Regions from separate parts of the Kitasatospora sp. NBC_00374 genome, predicted to be linked through region 3. Evidence: riboswitches for the same ligand, from Rfam matches in the RefSeq annotation. Region 3 holds a riboswitch; each other region holds the start of a gene.
What was found. A riboswitch is a leader RNA that binds a small molecule or an ion and turns the genes downstream of it on or off. The one in region 3 is predicted to bind thiamine pyrophosphate.
Positions count from the first base shown of each region.

Region 1 (3,269 bases), 1.7 Mb from region 3:
CGGGTCGGGTGCTTGGTCTCGATGGCCAGCTCGATCCGGCGGCCGCTGTCGGCCACCAGCTCCAGCAGCCGGGCCAGCGTCAGCACCGAGGCGGGCCGCGGGTCCTGCGGCGACTTCCAGGAGCCGAAGTCCAGCTCGCCGAGCTGAGCCAGCGTCATCGCCGACACCGTGCCGCTGCCGTTCGAGGTGCGCCGCACCGTACGGTCGTGGACGCAGACCAACTCACCGTCGGAGGTCAGGCGGACGTCGCACTCCAGCCCGTCCGCACCCTCCTCGATCGCCCGCTGGTACGCCTCGGCGGTGTGCTCGGGCAGCGCGGCGGAGGAGCCGCGGTGGGCGATCACCTTGACCGACCTGCGGTCGGGCGGGCCGGCGGAGGCCGCGGCGGAGTCGAGGGGCTGGGTGTCCACGACGATCACCCTACGCGGGCCAGGATGGCCGAAAGCCGCCGCCATGGGGAACGTGCGGTGAACAGCTCCCCGGCGGCGGCTTCCGTGGCGGTGTCAGACCGCCTTGCGGACCAGCGTGGTCGCCCAGGTGGCGAGGGCCGCGGTCAGGAAGGCGAACAGCGAGGCCGAGGTCCACGGCTGCGCCTCGAAGCCCACCGCGGACTGCAGGTCATGCCAGAAGCCGGTCCACCAGCCGGCGACCGGGGTCGGCGCGATGAACTGGTAGGTGGCGAAGCCCACCGCCCAGGGCAGCAGCATCAGCGGACGGGCCGGGGCGTCCTGCTCCAGGTTCCAGCCGGTGCGGCCGGCGCCGAAGAAGTAGTCGACCGCGAGCACCGCGAAGAGCGGCACGAACACCGCGCCGATCAGGTAGAGGAAGTTGGTGTAGCCCGCGCTGAGCTCGTGGATCCACAGGGCGAGGCCGGTCACCAGGGCGCCGATGCCGACGGTCAGCACCCGGCGGTCGATCCGCGGGAGGAGGTTCTGCACCGACATGGCCGTCGAGTACACGTTCGCGAACGACTGGTCGGTCTCCCGCAGGACCAGGACCAGCAGGAACACCCAGCCGGCCGTCACCCCGGTGAACGAGTCGAAGATCTTCGCGCTGTCGCCGCCCTGCTGGAGCAGGGCGATCAGGCCCAGCACGTAGCACCAGACCTGGGCCACCGTGTAGCCGGAGAAGGTGCCCCAGAACGAGGCGCCCGGGGTGCGGGAGTGCCGGGTGTAGTCCGCGGCCAGCGGGACGAACGAGATCGACACCGCGATGACCGCGTCCGTGGCGGTCAGGAAGCCGTCCCAGTTGCCGGCCCCCGGGTCGGGGAAGCCCTGGCGGCCCAGCTGCACGGTGAAGTAGACCATCGCGACGCCCACCGCGATCGCCACGTACTTGCGCAGCACCGCGATCGAGCCCAGCGGCCAGATCGTCAGCACCGTGGTGAGCGCACCGGCGAGCAGCACGAACAGCCAGCGCCAGCCCTGCGTCCCGGCCACGTTCTGGGCGCCGCCCGCGATCACGATCAGCTCGAACACGCCCCAGCCGATGCACTGCGCGATGTTCAGCACGGTGGGCAGGTACGACAGCCGCGTCCCGAACAGTCCGCGCAGCACGGCCATCGCCGGAGCGCCGGTCCGGGCGCCGATCAGCGCGGCCACGCCGAGCATCGCGGTACCGATCACGGTGCCGACCACGATCGCCGTCACGGCGGCGGCGAAGGAGAGCTCCGCGCCCGCCGTCCCGAGCACCGTGGCGGCGCTGGAGAAGCCGATCAGGCTGATCCCGAGGTTGGCCCAGAGCGCGAACTGGGCGCGGAAGTCCAGGGTTCTCGGAGGTTCGGTGTCGAGCACCAGGGGTGCCTCGGGACGTTCGGCCACGGCGGTGGCGGACGTGGAGGCAGGGGAAGGCGAAACAGCCGTCATGGCCGATACTCCCTACGCCGGCATTACCCGGACAGGTTCCGGCGGTCTGCGTCCCCTCGACCACCCGCGCCGTGGTACCCATGGCGTACGGTCGAACAGCGCACTCTCAGCCTGGTTGGTCCAAGCTCCCGCGTCGTGTCAGGTTGGAGCGCCAGGCTAACGGGATCGGCGTCGAACGCCAAGGCCGGGCGGGGTGCCGTCCGCATCGCGGGACTTCTCCGCACCTCGGCCGGACGGCCGGCCGACCCCCGGTTGTCGGGAGCACCTAAGCATTCTCATGACTTCTTCAGGGGGCTGCTTACGGCAACTGAATCGGCTATGCGAAAAACTATGGCCAAGGTCCTGTCAGCTATGGAGGTCGTCCGTGAGCACCGAGCACGAGAGTGGGTCCACCGGGCCGCGGGTGGGTCAGTCCTCCGGCGTCCCAGAGGCGGGTGCTCTGTCGAAGCCGGCCGAGACCGCCGCCCCGGCGGCGCCCGGGTACATCGACGCTCCCCCGCCGGTGCTGCCCGCCGCGCCGACCGCCCCGGCCCCCGCCCCCGGCTACCTGGACGCGCCGCCGCCCGCCGCCCCGGCCGCGCCCGTCGCCCCCGCGGTGCCGGTGCTCGCCGAGGGCACGCCGCAGGGCGACCCCAACCCGTACGCCCACCCGGCGACGTCGGCCGGGTACCCGCAGGCCGCGCCGCAGCCGTCCGCCGAGGAGGCGCACCACCCGTTCGGCGCCGGGCACCCGCTCGGCGGCTGGGGTACCCCGCCCGGCGGTACGGGCGGTCCCGGGCACCCGGCCGAGTGGGGCGTACCGGGCACCCCGCCCGGCCCTCGCAAGAAGCGCGGCGGCCTGATCGCCCTGGTCGCGGCCGTCGCCGTGCTGGCCGGCCTGGCCGGCGGTGCGATCGGCGTCTCGCTGACGGACGGCAAGGACGGGTTCACCGGCTCCACCAGCCGCACCAGCACCACCGTGACGGTCGGCGACAACCAGAAGGCCCTGGACCGGGCCCCCGAGTCGGTCGCCGGCATCGCCGCCAAGGCACTGCCCAGCACCGTCACCATCAAGGCCCAGAACTCCAGCGAGTCCGGGACGGGCACCGGTTTCGTCTTCGACACCGAGGGCCACATCCTCACCAACAACCACGTGGTCGCCCCGGCGGCCAGCGGCGGCAAGCTGACGGTGAAGTTCTCCGACGGCTCCTCGTACCCCGCCTCGGTGGTGGGCCGCGCCCAGGGCTACGACGTGGCCGTGGTCAAGCTCGACAACCCGCCGAAGGACAAGCTCGTCCCGCTCCCGCTCGGCGACTCCGACAAGGCCGCCATCGGCGACGCCACCATCGCGATCGGCGCCCCGTACGGCCTCGAGGGCACCGTCACCACCGGCATCATCAGCGCCAAGGACCGTCCGGTCGCCTC
Region 1 covers NZ_CP107964.1:4,271,484-4,274,752, reverse strand. Annotated here, with positions in the region: gene OG871_RS19235 (glycerophosphodiester phosphodiesterase) at 1-341, opposite strand, end outside; gene OG871_RS19230 (cytosine permease) at 504-1,865, opposite strand; TPP riboswitch at 1,856-2,007, opposite strand; gene OG871_RS19225 (S1C family serine protease) at 2,230-3,269, shown strand, end outside.
Region 1: another riboswitch for thiamine pyrophosphate. It lies ahead of OG871_RS19230 (cytosine permease); the one in region 3 lies ahead of thiO (glycine oxidase ThiO).

Region 2 (3,269 bases), 1.9 Mb from region 3:
CGGATCTGCTGCGAGATCTTCATCGAACAGAACTTCGGGCCGCACATGGAGCAGAAGTGCGCCGTCTTCGCGGGCTCCGCGGGGAGGGTCTCGTCGTGGAACTCGCGGGCCGTCTCCGGGTCGAGGGCCAGGTTGAACTGGTCCTCCCAGCGGAACTCGAAGCGGGCGTCGGAGAGTGCGTCGTCCCACTCCTGGGCGCCGGGGTGGCCCTTGGCCAGGTCCGCCGCGTGGGCGGCGATCTTGTAGGTGATGACGCCGGTCTTCACGTCGTCCCGGTTGGGCAGGCCCAGGTGCTCCTTGGGGGTGACGTAGCAGAGCATCGCGGTGCCCCACCAGGCGATCATCGCCGCGCCGATGCCCGAGGTGATGTGGTCGTAGCCGGGCGCGACGTCGGTGGTGAGCGGGCCGAGGGTGTAGAACGGCGCCTCGTCGCAGATCTCCCGCTGGAGGTCCATGTTCTCGCGGATCTTGTTCATCGGGACGTGACCCGGGCCCTCGATCATCACCTGGACGTTCCTGTCCCGGGCGATCCGGCCGAGCTCGCCGAGCGTCTGGAGCTCGGAGAACTGGGCGTCGTCGTTGGCGTCCGCGATCGAGCCGGGCCGCAGGCCGTCACCGAGCGAGAAGGTGACGTCGTACGCGGCGAGGATGTCGCAGAGCTCCTCGAAGTTGGTGTAGAGGAAGTTCTCCTGGTGGTGCGCCAGGCACCAGGCCGCCATGATCGAGCCGCCGCGCGAGACGATGCCGGTCTTGCGACGGGCCGTCAGCGGGACGTACCGCAGCAGCACGCCCGCGTGGACGGTCATGTAGTCGACGCCCTGCTCGCACTGCTCGATGACGGTGTCGCGGTAGACCTCCCAGCTCAGCTCCTCGGCCTTGCCGTCGACCTTCTCCAGGGCCTGGTAGAGCGGCACGGTGCCGATCGGCACGGGGGAGTTGCGCAGGATCCACTCGCGGGTGGTGTGGATGTTGCGGCCGGTGGAGAGGTCCATGACGGTGTCGGCGCCCCAGCGGGTGGCCCAGGTCATCTTCTCCACCTCCTCCTCGATGGAGGAGGTGACCGCGGAGTTGCCGATGTTGGCGTTGATCTTCACCAGGAAGTTGGTGCCGATGATGGCCGGCTCCACCTCGGGGTGGTTCACGTTGACCGGGATGACGGCGCGGCCACGGGCCACCTCGTCCCGGACGAAGTCCGGCTCCAGGCCCTCGCGCAGGGCCACGAACTCCATCTCCGGGGTGATCACACCCTGCCTCGCGTAGGCGAGTTGGGTGACCGCGGCGCCGTCGCGGCCCCGCAGCGGGCGGCGCGGCCGGCCGGGGAAGACCGCGTCCAGGTTGCGGAGGTTCCCGCCGCGCGGCGAGGTGTGCTTGATCCCGTCGTCCTCGGGGCGGGCCTCGCGGCCGTCGTACTCCTCGACGTCGCCGCGCTGGCGGATCCACGGGTCGCGCAGCGCCGGCAGGCCGCGGCGCACGTCGGGCTCGTAGGCCGCGTCGGTGTACGGCCCGGAGGTGTCGTAGAGCGGGACGGTGCGGCCGTTGGTGAGGTGGACCTCGCGGTACGGGACCCGCAGGTCGGGCCGGGATCCCTCCAGGTAGGCCTTGCGCCAGGCCGGGGTCGGGTAGCCGGTGGCCGCGCTGCTGACCGGGGCGGCCGTGCTGCGGGCAGACTTCTGCTGTGCATCAAAGACGGTCATCTGACCTTCTACTCCCTACGCCGGCATTATCCGGTCCAGGTTCCTGCGGTCGGCGCAGCGGTCGGCACGTCCTCGACGTGACCGTTCAGCGCCCTCTCAGCCCGGTGCTCCGAGCTCCCGTGTCCGCAGGCGGTTTGCCTGCGTAAGACGTCCAACACCGTAGCGGGCCGATCCGCCCAGGTCCAGACAGGTTCCGGACAGTGGACGCGGTGGCAGACTGGCCGGATGGTCGGGCTGACGGGGCGGGTGACGGGCAGGATCGGGGCCGGGCTGGTCGGCGAGGTGCTGATCCATGTGCCCGAACGGCAGGGGACGGAGGCCTTTCTCGCGTACCTGGCGGTGCCGGGCGAGCCGCTGGCGCCGGGGACACCCGTCGTGGTGCTGGAGTACCAGCCGCCGCGCACGGTCTACGTCGGCCCGGCGTACGGGTGACACCGCCGCCCGGACGCCGACCACCCGGACGCGACCGCCGCCCCTGACGCCGACCGCCGCCACCCTGCCGCGCACGCCGCCGTCTTGACGCAATCTTGACGCCCCTGATGCGCAATCAGGACGCCCGAGCCTTCCCAAGCGATCACAGCAGGCGAAGAATCTGCTGCTGCCACCGCGTTCCGCGCCGTCCTGCACATCAGAGCGCAGCCACGGAGCCGGTGCGCTTCGAAGGGGGAAAGCCGATGCTCATCGGCATCGCGGGGGCCGTGGCGGCCTCCATCGTCGTTCTGATCGTGCTCTTCAAACTGATGTGGCGGGTGGCGGAGCCGAACGAGGCGCTGGTCATCTCGGGCTCCACGCACCGCACCGAGGGCCTCGCCGACGGGCTGGGCTTCCGGATCGTCACCGGCCGGGGCACCTTCGTGGTGCCGGGCGTGCAGGTGGTGCGCAAGCTGTCGCTGGACCTGAACGAGGCCGAGCTGGACGTCGAGTGTGTGACGTCGCAGGGTATTCCGGTGCACGTCAAGGGCGTTGTGATCTTCAAGGTGGGCGACGACACGGTGTCGATCGCCAACGCCGCCCGGCGCTTCCTGGACCAGCAGAAGATGATGGGCCAGCGGGTGCACAACGTGTTCGCGGGCCATCTGCGGTCGATCGTCGGCGGGTTGACCGTCGAGGACATGATCCGCGACCGGGAGCGGCTGACCGGGGAGACCCGGGCCGCGTCCGGTTCCGAGATGGAGAAGCTCGGCCTGATCATCGACTCGCTGCAGATCCAGGAGATCCTGGACCCGACCGGCTACATCACCAACCTGGCCGCCCCGCACGCGGCCGCCGTCCAGCGGGACGCCCGGATCGCGGCCGCGGAGGCGGACCGCCGGGCCACCGAGGCGGAGCAGGAGGCGTTCGCCCGCAAGGCCGAGGCGACCCGTAACTCCGGTATCCAGCAGGCCGGTTACCAGGCCGAGATGGAGACCGCGACGGCCCGCGCGATGCAGGCGGGACCGCTGGCGCAGGCCGCCGCCCGGCAGGAGGTCGTGGTCCAGGAGACCAAGGTCGCCGAGCTGGAGGCGCACCGCAAGGAGCAGCAGCTGCAGGCGGACGTCCGCAAGCCGGCCGACGCCCGCGCGTACGAGACCAGGA
Region 2 covers NZ_CP107964.1:4,501,583-4,504,851, reverse strand. Annotated here, with positions in the region: gene thiC (phosphomethylpyrimidine synthase ThiC) at 1-1,694, opposite strand, end outside; TPP riboswitch at 1,690-1,825, opposite strand; gene OG871_RS20260 (hypothetical protein) at 1,920-2,126, shown strand; gene OG871_RS20255 (flotillin family protein) at 2,369-3,269, shown strand, end outside.
Region 2: another riboswitch for thiamine pyrophosphate. It lies ahead of thiC (phosphomethylpyrimidine synthase ThiC); the one in region 3 lies ahead of thiO (glycine oxidase ThiO).

Region 3 (3,269 bases):
GGCACGGCCCCGGTCGCCAGGTGGTCGGCGATCAGGTCGGCGGTGACCGGGGTGAGCAGGACGCCGTTGCGGTAGTGGCCGGTCGCCGCGGTGAGGCCGGGCAGCGTGGTCGGGCCGAGCAGCGGGGCGTTGTCCGGGGAGCCGGGCCGCAGCCCGGCACCGGTCTCCACCAGCGGCAGCTCGGTGATGCCGGGGATCAGCTCGTGCGCGTCGCGCAGCAGCTCGTACACCCCGCCCGCGGTCACGGTGGTGTCGTAGCCCAGCTCCTCGCTGGTCGCCCCGATCACCAGCTCGCCGTCGGCCCGCGGCACCAGGTAGATGTGCTGCCCGCGCACCACCGCCCGCACGTTGCGGGACAGGAACGGCGCGTACGGCGCGGGGATCCGCAGCCGCAGCACCTGGCCCTTGACCGGGCGGACGGCCGGCAGCACGCCCGGCGGCAGGCCGGGCAGCAGGTGGCTGCGGCAGCCGGCGGCGAGCACCAGCTGCCCGGCGGTCAGCTCGGTGCCGTCGGCCAGCCGGACGCCGGTGGCCCGGCCGTCCGTGACCACCAGTTCGGCGGCCTCGGCACGGTGCAGGACGACACCCTCGCGCGCGCAGGCGGCGAGCAGGGCCTTCGACAGCCGCCGCCCGTCCACCTGGTGATCGCCCGTCACCTGCAGGCCGCCGCGCACCCCGGGGGCGAGCATCGGTTCGAGCCGGCGGCACTCCCGGCCGGTCAGCCAGTGCGACTCAAGGCCGAGCCGCTGGTGGAAGGCGAGCAGCTCGCGCAGTTCCGCGCGGTCGTCGGAGTCCAGCGCCACGGCCAGCGTGCCGGTCTGCCGGTAGCCGGTGTCCAGGCCGGTGGCCGCGGTGAGTTCGGCCGCGAACGCGGCGTACCGCTCGTTGGAGGCCATGCCCAGGCGCAGCAGCGGCTCCTCGCCGTACTGCAGCTCCGTGACGGGGGCCAGCATCCCGGCCGCGACCTGGGCCGCGCCGCCGCCCGGGGCCGGGTCGAGCACGGTGACCGCGAGCCCGCGCTGCGCCGTGCGCCAGGCCACGCCGAGGCCGATGATGCCGCCGCCGACGACCAGGACGTCAGGTGTCCGTGCCAAAGTCGATACTCCCTTCGCCGGCATGACCCGGATCAGGTTCGGACGGTCGCAGGCCGCCGCAGCCCGCCTCTCAGCCCGGTGCGCCGGGCTCCCGTGTGGTGTCCGTCCACCATAACGCCGGGCGCGTCCCAGCCCGAAGGTGCGTACATGGCGTGGACACCCGCTCGCTAGGCTGGCCCGGTGGTCGAACTGAAGCGAACCGGACGGGTGGTCGTGGTCGGGGCCGGCATGGCGGGCGCGCAGGCCGCGCTGGGTCTGCGCCGCGGGGGCTGGGAGGGCCGGATCTCGCTGCTCGGCGACGAGCCGCACCGCCCGTACGACCGGCCGCCGCTGTCCAAGAACGTGCTGCTCGGAAAGGCCGACGCCACCACCTTCGAGATCGACTGGGAGCACCTCGGCGTCGAGCTGCTGACCGGTCGCCGGGCGCTCGCCCTGGCACCCGGGGTGCTGCACACCGACGGCGGTGAGCTGCCGTACGAGGGCCTGGTGATCGCCACCGGTGCCGAACCCCGCCCGCTGCCCGGGGCTCCCGGCGCGCGCCTGCTGCGTACCGTGGACGACGCCCTGGCGCTGCGCGAACGGCTCCGCCCCGGCGTGCGGCTGGTGCTGGCCGGGGCCGGCTGGATCGGCGCGGAGACCGCGACGGTGGCCCGGCAGCTGGGCTGCGAGGTGACCGTGGTCGAGGCCGGGCCGGCGCCGCTCACCGGTGCGCTGCCCGAACCGCTCGGCGCGGTGATGGCCGGCTGGTACGCGGCAGCCGGGGTCGGGCTGCGCTGCGGGGCCGGGGTGCTGGCCGCCGAGCCCGGTGCCGTGGTGCTCACCGACGGCACCCGGCTGCCCGCCGACGAGGTGCTGGTCGGGATCGGCGCCCGGCCCGCCACCGGATGGCTGTCCGGCTCCGGCGTGGAGCTGGACGCGGCCGGGGCGATCCTGGTGGACGAGCGGCTGCGCACCGGCGCCCCGGGTGTGTGGGCGGCCGGTGACTGCGTCTCCTACCCCTCGGCCCGCTCCGGCGTCCGGCTGGCCGTCCAGCACTGGGACCACGCACTGCAGTCCGGCACGGCGGCGGCGGCCTCGATGCTCGGCGCGGACGCCCCGTACGACCCGGTGCCGTACTTCTGGTCCGAGCAGTTCGGACGGATGGTGCAGTACGCGGGCCGGCACGCCGAGGCGGACGAGCTGATCCACCGGGGCTCGCCCGAGGAGCCGTCCTGGACGGTGCTGTGGTTGCGGCAGGGCGCCCTGGTCGCGGCCCTGTCGGTGGACCGGCCGCGCGACCTCAACCAGGCGCGGCGGCTGATCGACCGGGGTGCGGTGCTCGACCGGGCGCTCGCCGCCGATCCGGCCGTCCAGCTCAAGGCGGCGGCGGCCTGACCGGGCGGTAGGTGCGCGGGGGTCGCCGGAGGTGGCAGTCTGGGGGCGTGAGCAAGATTGATCCCAAGATTGAAGCCCTTGTCCCCGCGTGGCTCTACCTGCCCGACATCTCGGAGCTGTGGGGGGTGCAGATCACCGAGGTCCGGGACCAGGTGAGGAACCGGACCCTGCTGGCCGTCCGCCGCGGCGAGAACAACTCGCTGCAGGTGCCCGCCGACTTCATCGAGCCCACCGGACCGGTCAAGCACCTGGTGGGCACCCTCACGGTGCTGCGCGACTGCGGGCTCAACGACGAGGAGATCCTCGAGTGGATGTTCACCGAGGACCCGTCGCTTCCCGGCAGCCCGATCCAGGCGCTGCGGGAGAACCGGGGCACCGAGGTGAAGCGCCGCGCCCAGGCCATGCTGCTGTGACGGCGGACGCCCGCGCCGCGCTGGCGGACGCCCGCCTCTACCTGTGCACCGACGCCCGCCGGGAGCAGGGCGACCTGCCCGAGTTCCTGGACGCGGTGCTGGCCGGTGGCGTGGACATCGTCCAGCTGCGGGACAAGGGGCTGGAGGCGAAGCAGGAGCTGGAGTACCTGGAGGTCTTCGCGGACGCCGCCCGGCGGCACGGCAGGCTCTTCTCCGTCAACGACCGGGCCGACGTGGCCCATGCCGCGGGTCCCCAGGTGCTGCACCTGGGTCAGGACGACCTGCCCGTCCCGGCCGCCCGGGCGATCCTCGGCCAGGACGTGCTGATCGGCCGCTCCTGCCACGCCGAGTCGGAGGTGGACACCGCGCTGGTCGAGCCGGGCGTGGA
Region 3 covers NZ_CP107964.1:2,587,307-2,590,575, reverse strand. Annotated here, with positions in the region: gene thiO (glycine oxidase ThiO) at 1-1,118, opposite strand, end outside; TPP riboswitch at 1,087-1,199, opposite strand; gene OG871_RS11565 (NAD(P)/FAD-dependent oxidoreductase) at 1,323-2,468, shown strand; gene OG871_RS11560 (Rv2175c family DNA-binding protein) at 2,516-2,881, shown strand; gene thiE (thiamine phosphate synthase) at 2,878-3,269, shown strand, end outside.